Regions from separate parts of the Rhizobium sp. P44RR-XXIV genome, predicted to be linked through region 4. Evidence: predicted binding sites of a transcription regulator. Region 4 holds the regulator's gene; each other region holds the start of a gene.
What was found. Region 4 encodes LexA, which represses DNA repair genes until DNA is damaged. Its sites were predicted from a motif close to TGTTCNNNNTGTGTTCNG; they were not measured.
Positions count from the first base shown of each region.

Region 1: a site for LexA is predicted at 1,781-1,798, ahead of BSK43_RS06465 (ATP-dependent helicase). Genes of this name have one in related genera too.
Region 2: a site for LexA is predicted at 1,618-1,635, ahead of BSK43_RS18580 (ribonuclease). Genes of this name have one in related genera too.
Region 3: a site for LexA is predicted at 1,820-1,837, ahead of BSK43_RS18900 (UvrD-helicase domain-containing protein). Genes of this name have one in related genera too.

Region 1 is NZ_MPVZ02000025.1:230,034-233,418, reverse strand. It holds gene BSK43_RS06465 (ATP-dependent helicase) at 1-1,706, opposite strand, end outside; gene BSK43_RS06460 (SMP-30/gluconolactonase/LRE family protein) at 1,982-2,857, shown strand; gene secD (protein translocase subunit SecD) at 2,933-3,385, opposite strand, start outside.
Region 2 is NZ_MPVZ02000028.1:297,314-300,698, forward strand. It holds gene BSK43_RS18570 (DMT family transporter) at 1-533, opposite strand, end outside; gene BSK43_RS18575 (alpha/beta hydrolase) at 553-1,485, opposite strand; gene BSK43_RS18580 (ribonuclease) at 1,650-2,396, shown strand; gene ettA (energy-dependent translational throttle protein EttA) at 2,523-3,385, shown strand, end outside.
Region 3 is NZ_MPVZ02000028.1:370,270-373,654, reverse strand. It holds gene BSK43_RS18910 (efflux RND transporter permease subunit) at 1-366, opposite strand, end outside; gene BSK43_RS18905 (efflux RND transporter periplasmic adaptor subunit) at 363-1,529, opposite strand; gene BSK43_RS18900 (UvrD-helicase domain-containing protein) at 1,890-3,385, shown strand, end outside.
Region 4 is NZ_MPVZ02000028.1:965,413-968,797, reverse strand. It holds gene BSK43_RS21840 (ComEC/Rec2 family competence protein) at 1-1,227, shown strand, start outside; gene lexA (transcriptional repressor LexA) at 1,208-1,930, opposite strand; gene BSK43_RS21830 (VOC family protein) at 2,326-3,213, shown strand; gene kdsA (3-deoxy-8-phosphooctulonate synthase) at 3,210-3,385, shown strand, end outside.

The DNA.
Region 1 (3,385 bases), on a different contig from region 4:
GAATGGATGGTCGACAGGATCAGATAGTCCTCGTCGAGCAAAGGCACGCCGGCCTGGTCGCTGGTGGCGTCAGGTGGATCGAGCGTCAGTTCGGTGAGGAAGCGTTCGCGCGAGCCGTAGCCGGCGGCGATCTGCTCAAGCTGGACAAGGTCCGCCTGGCGTGTCGCGGCGTCTTCATGCGCACGTTCGAGATGCGGCTCGTACCATTGCCGCACCAGCCCGATTTCCGTCGGCCATCCCGCCTTGCCGCTTTTGACCTCGCGCATCGTCTCCACGAATGCAGCCCAGTCGTCTCCGGTGCGGGGTGGGGGTGGAAGCTCGGTGAGCGCCGTGATCGGGCTTGCCGCTTCGCCGATCTGGTCGAGCACGCGTTGCGCTGTGGAGGGGCCGACGCCAGGCAAGAGCTGCATCAGCCGGAAACCCGCCACCCGGTCGCGCGGGTTCTGGGCGAAACGCAGCGCCGCCAGCATGTCCTTGACATGGGCGCTGTCGAGAAATTTCAGCCCGCCGAATTTGACGAAGGGAATGTTGCGACGGGTGAGCTCCACTTCCAGTGGTCCGCTGTGACTTGAGGTACGAAACAATACCGCCTGCTGCTTCAGCCTGGCGCCGCCCTCGCGATTTTCCAGCACTTGATCGGCGACGTAACGCGCCTGATCGCTTTCGTCGCGCACCGTTACCAGCCGGGGACGCTCGACGCTTTGGCGTTCGGTGCGCAAGTTCTTGGTGAAGCGCTCCGAGGCAAGGTCGATCACGGCATTGGCGGCGGCAAGGATCGGCTGCGTCGAGCGGTAGTTGCGGTCGAGCGTCACTATGTCGGCCGCCGGCGTGAAGGCTTGCGGGAAATCGAGAATGTTGCGCACCGTCGCCGCACGGAAGGAATAGATCGACTGTGCATCGTCACCGACGACGGTGAGCCCATGGCCGTCCGGTTTCAGGGCCAGCAGGATCGACGATTGCAGCCGGTTGGTGTCCTGATATTCGTCGACGAGCACATGGTCGAAACGGCTGCCAATGTCCTCGGCGATCAGCGGCTCCTGCAGCATATGCGCCCAGTAGAGCAGCAAGTCGTCGTAATCGAGCACATTCTGTGCCTGCTTGGCTTCGACATAGGCGGCGAAGAGATCGCGCAGCTGTGGCTCCCAGGTGGCGCACCACGGAAAGAAGTCGCGCAGCATCTCGGCAAGCGGCGCTTCCGAATTGACCGACCGAGAATAGATGGAAAGGCATGTCGCCTTGGTCGGAAATCGGCTTTCCAGCTTGGAAAATCCGAGATCGTGGCGCGCGAGGTTCAGCAGGTCGGCGCTGTCTTCGCGGTCATGGATGGTGAAGGCCGGGTCGAGACCGATCTGCTCGGCATAATCCCGCAGAAGCCGCGCGCCGATGCCATGGAACGTGCCGCTCCAGGCAAGGGCATCGGCAGTGACGCCCGCATTGGTGCCGAGCACTTCGCGACATATCCGTTCGACACGGCGGCCCATTTCGGCGGCGGCGCGGCGTGAGAAGGTCATCAGCAGGATGCGGCGTGGATCGGCGCCCTTGACGATCAGATGCGCGACGCGATGGGCAAGCGTATTCGTCTTGCCCGAACCGGCCCCGGCAATGACGAGTAACGGTCCGGCGACATGGCCGTTGCCCGTCGTCGTGCCGTGCTCGACTGCAAGTCGCTGCTCCGGGTTCAGCTTTTCCAGATAGGCGGCGGTCATGAACTCTCCCGATGCGTCGGATGAAGGGCGCCAGGCGCAATCCGCGACGAATCGCATGGGCGAAATGATCCGGACGTTCTATGGATGTTCCGAATCGCTCAAGCGTGTCAAGCTTGGCCGATCTGCACGCAGATGTGACCTTTCGCGCAATAATCTTATCCGGATTCGCCAGAGGCCGGCTCGAAAATGACTTTCTTCGTGCTTATGTATCATTTTGGCGCGGCAATTTGAGTTTTTGGGGATTCGCGTAGTGCGTAGAATGAAGGCTTCAGAACATGAACGAAACGATTGCCACTGGGCTGCGTCTGCCTAGCGGATTGGTGGCTTTGTCGGACGGGCGCTTTGCGCTCGTGGAGATGGATGCGAGCCGTCGCTGTCTGAAACTTTTCGACACAAGCGGCGCTTATCAGGAAATTTGCCGGATCGGTGGGAGCCCGACCGGGATTGCGATCGACGGAGACGGATGCTTCTGGGTCGCCGACGGTCCGGAGAATTCCCTTGTCCGCGTGTCGCCGCAGGGACGTGTGCTGCAGGTGATCGAAGGCAGCGCCGATGGTCCGTTCCTTCATCCCAATGCTCTCGCCTTCGGGCCTGACGGCCTGCTTTACATGACCGATTCCGGCATCCGTCTCGACGACTTGCTCGAAGGCGGCCATATTCATCCCGATTTCTTCAAGGCGGCCTATAATGGCTGTGTCTATCAGATCGATCCTGCCGAGGGCAGGGTCATCAGGGTCCTGGCCGCGGGGCTGCTGCTTGCCAGCGGCCTGGCTTTCGATGCCGATGGACTGCTTTACTACAGCGAGACGCTAACCGGAAAAATCCACCGCCAGATCATCGGCGGCCGGCAGGAGCTTTTTGCCCAGTCGATGACATCGCCTGCCATAAACGTACTGCGCGGACCGTCCGGTCTTGCCTTCGATCGCAGCGGCACACTCTATTGCGCCATGTATGGGCTGGGTGAGATTTCGCTTGTCGATGTAGACGGTAAAATGGCGGGCCATATCCGCACGAACGGCACACGGCCGGGCAATATCGCCTTCACCGTCGATGGCAAGCATTTGCTCGCCAGCGAGCAGGAAAATGGTGTCGTTGAAAAGATAACGGCGCCGCGTCCGGGGCTGCCGCTGCATATGCCGTCCATTTCGTAGAACGGCCCCATTTCTCAGGGTAGCCGGCGGACATGCCCGGTGACCGGGCATGTCCTTTTTTAATCAATTCAGAGCTTATTCGGCAGCAGGGATCTGCTTGTTGCCCTTGGTCGACTTGCCGTCTGTCGGTGCCGCATCGTTGGCAGCGGGCTTGGCATGGCGACGGCGCCAGTCGCCGAGGAAGAGCAGGATCGGCGCTGCGATGAAGATCGACGAGGCGCCGGCGACAAGTATGCCGAACACCATCGGGATCGCGAAGCTGGAGACGGCGCTACCGCCCCAGATCGCCATCGGCACCAGCGCCAGGAAGGCGGTGGCGTTGGTATAGAGGCTTCGCGCCAGGGTCTCGTTGATCGACCTGTCGATGATCTCGCGCAGCGGCATCGATTTGTAGAGCCGCATGTTTTCACGCATGCGGTCATAGACCACGACCTTGTCGTTCACCGAATATCCCACAAGTGTGAGGATCGCGGCGATGGCCGTAAGGTTGAAATCGAGGCCGGTGATCGCGAAGAAGCCTATCGCCTT
Region 2 (3,385 bases), 670 kb from region 4:
GTGATCATCACGTAAACTGCAACGCAGAGCGCGGTGACGACGGGCAAAAGGGCAACGAAGCCCACCTCCTGAAAGCTTGGCTGGATGATGAGCATGGCGCCAAGGAAGCCGACGGCACAGGCTGTGTAACGGCGCCAGCCGATGGTTTCCTTGAGGAAGATGCTGCTCAAAATGGTCAGCATCATCGGCTCGACGAAAAAGATGGCGATGGCATCGGCCACTTCCATGACCTGCAGCGCAGTCACGAACGAGACCATGGACAGCGTCAAAAGCGCAGCGCGGAGCGCGTGCACGCCGCTTTGGCGCCATGACCATACGCCCCACTGTCCGCGCACGGCCATCATCGGCAGGGCAAAGAGCGACTGAAAGATGAAGCGTGCGGCGGTGACTTCGGCCGGCGGAATGGTGGTTGCCGCGAGTTTGGAGAAGATGTCCATGATCGGCGAGAGGACGACGGAGAGGAACATCATCAACAGGCCGAACGTCAGCTCCGATTGCGGCAATCGAAGCGAGGAGCCGCTGTTGGCATTCATTGGAGAGTTCCTTTGAGAATCAGTTCCTTGCCGCGACCTCTTTGCACCAGTTAGCAAAGTCGGCAATGGCTTGGTCGGCACCGATTTCGTTCAGCGTCTCGTGCCGCATGTCCGGGTGGATCTTGGTTGTAATATGAGAGAAGCCGGCGTTTTTCAAATGATTTGACAGCCAGGAAATTGCTTTTCCGTTGTCTGTCGCCGGGTCCTTGCCGCCGCCGATGAGATGGATCGGCATGTCGTGCCGCAGCTGGTCGAGATAGGCCTTTTGCGGGGCGCGAAAGCTGAGTTCGAATATATCAAGCCAGAGCGAAACGGATGCATCGAAGCCGCAGAGTGGATCGGCGATGTACTTGTCCACCTGTTCGGGGATGCGCGACAGCCAATCGAACTCGGTGCGGCGGTTCGGGATGAATTTGCCCCAGGCGCCGAAGGTCAGTTTTGGCAGTGGCCCGCTTGGAACGTCCGACCCCTTGAACATGCGTTCGGTCTTCAAGATGAGCTGGGCGGCGCGGCCGGCGAGGCCCGGATGGAAATTCGAATTCCAGACAGTGACGGCATCGAATTTATCCGGATAGGTGACAGCTGTATTGAGGCTGATCAATCCACCCATGGAATGACCGAACAGGATGATCGGCCGGCCCGGATAAGTGGTTGCGGCGAGCTCTCTCATGGCAAGTACATCTGCCATGACCTGATCGACGCCATTTCGCCGGGCGAAACGGCCGATAGGCGCATCGACGGCAACCGTTTCGCCATGGCCGCGGTGATCGTGGGCATAGACATGGAAGCCCTGGGTGGCCATGGCATCGGCGAAAGCTTCATAGCGGCGCGAATGTTCGGCAAGGCCATGGGATATGAGAAGGATTCCGCGCGCCTCGCCCTTCGCCGGCGAATGATGATAGGCAATCGTCGCGCCCGTCGGACTTTGCAGGCGTTGCGTTTCGGCGAACATGCATGGTTCCTCCCCAATCGGACGAGAGGTTATCATCCTGGTGATTGCAATGGACAGTCATCGAAGCCCACAGAAATAAATCTTTCGAGCCCCGTGATTCAGGGTTGCATGCGCAAAAGCAAACTGCTTATTTGTTCCTATAATGTTCTAGTTGGAGGCGTGGAATGAAGCATTTGCTTCGGATATTTGCGGTTGTGCTCCTTTCGGTCGGGACAGTCGCGAGCGCAGTGGCGCAGGAGCACAGCCGGGGGCGGACACGCTTCATCCTGGCGGCAAGCTGGGAGCCGGCATTTTGTGCGACGAACCAGAAGAAGGCGGAATGTCGGAACCAGTCGTCGAGCAATCACGATGCCACGAATTTCTCGCTACATGGCCTCTGGCCGATGCGGCAGGAATATTGCGACGTTTCGGATGATCTGAAGCAGGCGGATCGCAGCAGCGATTGGAAGGATCTGCCGGCGGTGCAGCTGTCGCAAGACGTTAAGGCGAAGCTCGACAAGGTGATGCCGGGTACGCAATCGGGCCTCGAGCGTCACGAGTGGATCAAGCACGGCACCTGCACGAAGCTTAGTGCCGACGATTACTTCTCGACCGCCGCGGGCCTGATCAACGAGCTCAACGCATCCGCCGTGCGTGAACTTTTCGCTCAGAATATCGGCAAGGAACTGGATGCGGAAAGCATCAAGGCCGCTTTCGACCAGAGCTTCGGCGAGGGTGCCAATGCGCGCATCAAGATGAGCTGCCGTCGCGTCGGCAATGTCAGGATGATCTCGGAACTGACGATCGGTCTCTCCGAAGACGCTCTCGATCAGCAACAGGGCAACGAGCCTCGGCTCGCAAAACTGATCCAGGGTGCCGGCAGTACGGCGTTCGGCTGCGATCGCGGCGTGGTGGATGCAGCCGGTTTCTGACTTATTCCGGCCTTTGTGACGCGGATAAATGCCCTCGGATAAGGTTTCGCCGTTGCCCGAGGGCGGGGTTTCGCCTACATAGCGGCACAATTCGCAATGTTATCCGCCCGTGGAGTAACCCAAGCTATGGCACGTCAGTTCATTTATCATATGGCCGGTCTGAATAAGGCCTATGGCGCCAAGAAAATCCTGGAGAATATTCATCTCTCCTTCTACCCCGACGCCAAGATCGGTATTCTCGGCCCGAACGGTGCGGGTAAGTCGACTGTACTGCGCATCATGGCCGGTCTCGACAAGGAATATACCGGCGAAGCCTGGTTGGCCGAAGGCGCTACCATCGGATATCTGGCACAGGAGCCGCACCTCGATCCTACGAAGACGGCGCTCGAAAACGTCATGGAAGGCGTCGCGGCCAAGACCGACGTTCTCAATCGCTATAACGAACTGATGATGAACTATTCTGACGAGACGGCGGAAGAGGGCGCCAAGCTCCAGGATATCATCGACAGCCAGAACCTCTGGGATCTCGAAAGCCAGGTTGAAATGGCGATGGATGCGCTGCGTTGCCCGCCCGGCGATGCTGACGTCACCAAGCTTTCGGGCGGCGAGCGTCGCCGTCTTGCCTTGTGCAAGCTGCTGCTGTCGCAGCCCGACGTGCTGCTGCTTGACGAACCGACCAACCACCTCGACGCCGAAACCATCGCCTGGCTGGAAAAGCACCTGCGTGCCTATCCGGGCGCCGTGCTGATGATCACCCACGATCGCTACTTCCTGGATAACGTCACCGGCTGGATCCTCGAACTCGACCGCGGTCGCGGCATTCCTTACGAGGGCAACTACTCCTCGTACCTGCTGGCCAAGGCAAAGCGCATGCAGCAGGAAGGCCGCGAAGAAGCCGGTCGTCAGAAGGCGATCGCGCGCGAACAGGAATGGATCGCGTCCAGCCCGAAGGCCCGCCAGTCGAAGTCCAAGGCTCGTATCCGCGCCTA
Region 3 (3,385 bases), 600 kb from region 4:
GGCTGCGACGGAAAGATCCGTGGCATCGGAAAACTCCAGCGTCACCCTGCTCTGCCCGAAGGAAGAGCTGGAGGAGACCGATTTCAACCCGCTGACGCGTGCAACCGCGCCTTCTATGACCTTGGTCAGCTCCTGGTCGATCGTCTGCGGTGACGCGCCGTCGAACACGGTTCTGACCGTGACGACGGGACGGTCGACGTCAGGCAATTCGCGCACTTCGACGCCGAAATAGGCGGCAAGGCCGGCAACGATCAGCAGCGTATTGAAGACCAACGCCAGGATCGGCCGGCGCACGAAGATTGCCGTGAATGACTGCTTGCCGTGGCTAGCGCCGGCTTCGGTCACATCATCATTGTGGCCGGTCATTGGGTGATGACCTCCGTGGCCTGGGCGAGATCGCGCGCAAAACGCACGTCGCCGCCCTCGGTCACACGCTGCAGCCCCTCGATGACGATGGGATCACCATCGCGAAGATCACCCTTGACCAGGACGGCATCGGGATTGCGTTGCACGATGCTGACCCGCACCTTCGACGACTTGCCGTTGGCAACGCGCCAGACATGGGCGCCCTCCCCATCCCATTGCACGGCAAGCGGATCGACGGACGGATAGGTATCGCCGGCAAAGCGCATGCCGACGTTGAAGGACATGCCGGCGCGGAGTTCATCGGCGGCATTGTCGATGCGCGCGCGAATGCGCAGGGTCCGGCTGGCGCCGTCGACGCGATTGTCCACCGCCTCGACAGCGCCCGTGAAGACGCGCCCCGGCAGCGCAACCGATGTCGCTTCGACGGGCTGATCGACCTTGACCGTGTTGGCGAAGCGTTCCGGCACCCAGTAGTCCACCAGGATCTCGGAGCGATCATCCAGCATGACGATGCTCGTTGCCGTCGTCACGTTATCGCCGACGACAACGGGCACGATGCCGACGATGCCGTCGATCGGCGCAACGACGTCGCGGCGCTTCAGCGCCAGCTCCGCCGATTGCAGCGCGAGTTTCGCCCCCTGCTCGACGATCTCGGCATCGAAGACATCCATGCGCGAGACGCTGGATTTGATATTGCGATAAAGCTGAGATTTCTCGGAGGCGCTCTTCAGCGCCACTTCCGCCTGGCCGCGGGCAATGATCTGCTCGTCATCGTCGAGGCGCGCCAGCACCTGCCCCTGCTTCACGCGGTCGCCGGATTTGATGAGGACTTCACGGATCGTGCCGGCCGCCTGCGGCATGACGACCACGGAACGGATGGCATCGCCGGTGCCGATCGCGCTCAGCCGATCATTGACGATGGCGCCCACCACTGGCTCGGTGACCACCAACGGCACATTCTGCCCGCGCCGCCCTGCGTTATTGGCCGCATCCGCCTGCTTCCCGCCACTGTTGTTCTTGCCGGGCGCAAGGACCACCACAGCAGCCTCGGGAACACCGGCCCCCCGCAACAGGTTGGCTGCGCCCGGCACAAAAGCCACGGCGGCGGCAAGACCTGCCAGCAATAAGAAAAAACACAAGGAAAGTTGCTTCCAGGCGGTCATGTACGTCTCCGGCTCTTCGTGTCAGAGGCGATGAAATCGCGTCGTCAGTTCAATATGGCCTCATTTCGCCAAGCGCACTTACTGAGGCCAAGTTCGGGTCGGCGGTGGTATAACGCACGATTGTGCCCGATTTGCTGCAATATCGTTTTTTTATACATATGCAGCAAGCTTTGCTGCCGATTATGACGAAGTTGTAATCTTTTCGCGGACAACGAGGCGTTTCATTCGTAGCCCAACGTCGCCTTTCGGACACTGAAATGGCGTCTCCCTCGCTGCTTTCTCCCTGTGAATGTGCACTTTTTGTTCTATTTTCGGCCCGTTTCTTTTGCCTTTCAGGGTAGAATCATTACATTGGGCCGCATGACCATCGGACATGACGACATTCCCTTCTTTGACGAGGAGCCGGAGCACCTGGCACCACGCCGCGCTGCGCCGGAGACCGGCAGCATCGGCGGCGGCATGCGGCCCGTGCCATGCGGCACGCGACAGCGGCCGCGGCCGGACTATCTTTCGGGCCTCAACCCGGAGCAGGCCGAAGCGGTCGAAACCCTCGACGGCCCCGTTCTGGTGCTTGCCGGCGCGGGCACCGGCAAGACGCGCGTGCTGACGACCCGTATCGCCCATATCCTGTCCACCAACCGCGCCTTCCCCAGCCAGATCCTTGCCGTCACCTTCACCAACAAGGCGGCGCGCGAGATGAAGGAACGCGTTGCCCTGCTCGTCGGCGGCGCCGTCGAGGGCATGCCATGGCTCGGCACCTTCCACTCGATTGGCGTCAAGCTGCTGCGCCGTCATGCCGAACTGGTGGGCCTCTCCTCCAGCTTCACCATTCTCGATACCGACGACGTTACCCGCCTGATCAAGCAGTTAATCCAGGCAGAGGGCATCGACGACAAGCGCTGGCCGGCCAAGCAATTCGCCGGCATGATCGACACCTGGAAGAACAAAGGCCTCAGCCCGGCCGAGATTCCGGAGGGCGATGCCCGCGCCTTTGCCAATGGCAAGGGCCGCGAACTCTACGCCGCCTACCAGAACCGCCTGAAGACGCTGAATGCTTGTGACTTCGGCGACCTTTTGCTGCATCCGATCAACATGTTCCGGCAGAATCCGGATGTGCTGAAGGATTATCACCAACGCTTCCGCTATATCCTCGTCGACGAGTATCAGGATACCAACACGGCGCAATATATGTGGTTGCGCCTCCTGGCGCAGCGGCCGAAGGGCGAGTTGCAGAACGTCTGCTGCGTCGGTGACGACGACCAGTCGATCTATGGCTGGCGCGGTGCCGAGGTGGACAATATCCTTCGCTTCGAGAAGGATTTTCCTGGCGCCAAGGTGATCAAGCTCGAGCGCAACTATCGCTCGACCGAGCATATTCTCGGAGCTGCGGCCCATCTGATTTCCCATAATGAAGGCCGGCTCGGCAAGACGCTGTTTACCGACCGTTCCGATCCCGAAGATATCAAGGTGCAGGTGCACGCCTCCTGGGATTCCGAGGAAGAAGCCCGCGCCATCGGCGAGGAGATCGAGCAGCTTCAGCGTAACCAGCACAGACTGAACGACATGGCGATCCTGGTGCGCGCCTCCTTCCAGATGCGCGAATTCGAAGATCGCTTCGTCACGCTCGGCCTCAACTACCGAGTCGTCGGTGGCCCCCGCTTCTATGAGCGTCTTGAAATCCGCGACGCCATGGCCTATTTCCGCCTGGTCTGCCAGCCCGCCGACGACCTCGCCTTCGAGCGCATCGTCAACACGCCGAAGCGCGGCCTTGGCGACACCACCATACGCGCACTGCACGATTATGCCCGCGCTCGCAACATCCCGATGCTGGCGGCAGCAGCCGACATCATCGAGAC
Region 4 (3,385 bases):
CTTTCGGCAATCGTGATCCTCATTCTGTCTCCATCGCAAGTGCTGGGGCCGAGCTTCCAGATGTCCTATGCCGCGACGCTGGCGCTGGTGTCGGGCTACACGCTCTGGAAGCGGCGGCAGCATCGCGAAAGCATATTTTCGCGCTCCAGGTTCCTCAGCCCGCTGCTCTTCGTCTCTCGTTTTTTCGGCGGCGTGTTGTCAACATCCTTCGTCGGCGGTGCTTCGACGGCGATTTTCTCGATCGAGCATTTTCACCGACTGGCGACATACGGGCTTGCTGCAAATCTCGCCGCCATGCCGATCGTCTCGTTCATTGTCATGCCGTTCGGCATGATGGCCATGTTGCTGATGCCGCTTGGCCTTGATGCGCCATTCTGGAAAGTCACCGGTGAGGGACTGGAACTGGTCATCCTGATCGCGAAGACCGTGGCGGGCTGGGGAGGCGATATCACCTTTGGCCGTCAAGCGGGCTGGCTCATGCCAACTTTCATAGCCGGCTTCCTTATCATGACCATGCTGCGGACCCGCCTGCGCCATGTCGGGCTGCTGTTGTTGCTCTCAGCGATCGGTGCAGCAACATTCAATTCCGGCGTGCCGAAGCCGGATCTGATGATTTCCGAAGATGGCGCTCTGGTCGCGTTGCGACAGGACGACATCTTGGCAACGAACCGCGAAAGACCGCAGGCTTTTATCTTCGAGCAATGGCAGAAGGCGCTGGTGGCAGCAGAACACCAACCGCCAACCGTTCTTCCGACCGACAGCCGGCTCCCTCATGTCAGCAAAGCAGATCGCCGCCGGCGGTTAAGCACGGAGGAACAAAACGCAGTGCGCAAGGCAATGGAGGAAGCGCTCGATCAGACGATGCAGGGAAGCTTTGCATGCCAGAAGGGTGCATGGTGTGTCGCAATGCTTGAAAACGGCGCGATGCTTGTCACCATCGAGGACGCAGCCTATCTACCGCCTGCTTGCGATACCGCAAATATCGTCATCACGCCGATAAAACTGCGCCTCGATCGCTGCCGCTCCGGAGCAATGCTTTTCACCGGCGCTACATTGAGGCGAACCGGCTCGGTCGAAATGAATTTCGACTCGGACACGCCTATCATCTCCACAGCGTTCGACAATCCGCAGCGCCCATGGATGCGGCACCGAACCTATGATTGGCGCACCGGAACCTATGGTGTGCCAATCCGTTCTGCGTCACCAGTCAATGATAGCGGCGAATGAGGCCGACAAGCTTGCCCTGGACCTTGACGCGATCCGGCCCGAATATGCGTGTTTCATATGCCGGATTGGCGGCTTCTAGAGCGATGGAAGCGCCCTTGCGGCGAAACCGCTTCAACGTTGCTTCTTCGTCATCCACAAGGGCGACAACAATGTCACCGGGATTGGCAGTCGTTGAATTGCGGATGATGACGGTATCGCCGTCAAAAATGCCGGCATCGATCATCGAATCGCCCCGCACTTCCAAGGCATAATGTTCGCCCGAGCCGAGCATATCGGCGGGAACGGTTATTTCATGGGTATTGTTCTGAATGGCCGAAATCGGAACGCCGGCTGCGATGCGGCCCATGACGGGCACCGACACCGAACTGTTCTGGTCGTCATTGGCCACCTTTGGGGGAGCAGGCGGCGCGACCGGCTGTGGCTTGCCAAGACTGCCTTCGATGACGCTCGGTGAAAAGCCGCGGCGCGGCTGCAGGCTGGGATTGTAGGCATCCGGCAGCTTGATGACTTCGAGCGCTCTCGCCCGATTCGGCAGGCGACGGATGAAGCCTCGCTCTTCCAAAGCCGTGATCAAACGGTGAATGCCGGACTTGGATGCAAGATCCAATGCGTCCTTCATTTCATCGAAAGATGGTGGAACGCCGGACTCCTTCATCCGTTCGTGAATGAAGAGAAGCAGTTCCTGCTGCTTGCGCGTCAACATCGTCTTGGAACCCCAGAATCAAGAGAAACGTCGTGAAACAAATCCAGAACGGACACTATATGTTCCATATGTGTTCCGCAAGTACTTAAATTTCGGTAAAGCCTTGCCCTGTCAGTTAGATATTTAAAATTATCGAATGGATCGTGGCGCGACGGCGAGTGGTTATATCGGTGCTAACATAACGATAAATATGGGAAAACGCCGCTGGATGCGCAGACGGAGTGGTTTTAAGTTTAAGTCACCTATCTGAAGCATGGCTGAAATCTAGCTTGTACCGAGAAGGTTCGGCTGCTGTCGAGAATCAGTCATTGTCCAGTATCATCGCTATGCTGCTTCGGCCTTGAATTGGACCGTGGATCGGCGCAAACCTGCCGCAGCAGAAAATCGGAGACGCCATGACTTCGTTGCCGCATCCGCTGGATCATCTTGTGCTGCCGACGGTCAATATCGCATCGGCGCGTGAACGCCTTGGCAGGCTTGGCTTTACGGTGGCTCCGGATGCGCGCCATCCCTTTGGCACCGAGAACGCATGCGTCTTCTTTGCCGACAAGACCTATCTGGAGCCCCTCGGGGTCACATCTCTGGAGCAGTGTGAAAAGAGCATCGAGGACGGCAATGTCTTCGTCGCTCGTGATCAGGCCTATCGGTTTCGGATAGGTGAAGACGGGTTCTCCGGCGTGGTTTTCGGCACGGATGACGCTGTCGCTGATGACGAACGTTTCAAGGCCGGCATGATCTCCGCCGGACGGATGCTGGATTTTTCGCGGCCGATGAGGATGCCGGATGGCACGGAAACCCAGGCGGGCTTTCGTCTTGCCTTTGCCGCCGATCTGCGTGCGCCCGATTTCCTGGCCTTCTGCTGCCAGCGCATCAATCCGTTGCCCGCCGATCGCAGCGTGCTGGAGCGCCATGAAAATGCTGTCACCGGCATTGCGCGGGTGGCGATATCGACGACCAAACCCGCCGCGTACCGCTCGTTTTTCGAGGAGATCATAGGTGACCCCAGGATATCCGAGCATTCCTTCGGACTGACAATCCGGGCTGCCAATGCCGACATCGATCTCCTGACGCCGGAAGGCATGGAGGCGTTTTACGATTTGCGGGTCGGCAAGGACGATCCGGGGCTTCGAGCCCGCGCAATCCTTTTCAAAACACGCGATCTTTCCGTGACATCGTCGCATTTCGCTGCTAACGGCGTCACCTACACGCGTAAGAACAACCGTATATTGGCAAGGCTGGCGCCCGCAGCGGGCGCTCTTTTCGCCTTTGAGGAGATAGCATGAGCACGAATTCGGAAGTGATCGTCGGCGAGGGAGCGTCCAAGGTTCTGTTTTCCAACACTGCCAAGCTGTCGCTGATCGCCGGCCCCTGCCAGATGGAGAGCCGCGAGCATGCCTTCATGGTGGCCGGCGTGCTGAAGGAACTCTGCGACAAGCTCGGCATCGGCCTTGTCTA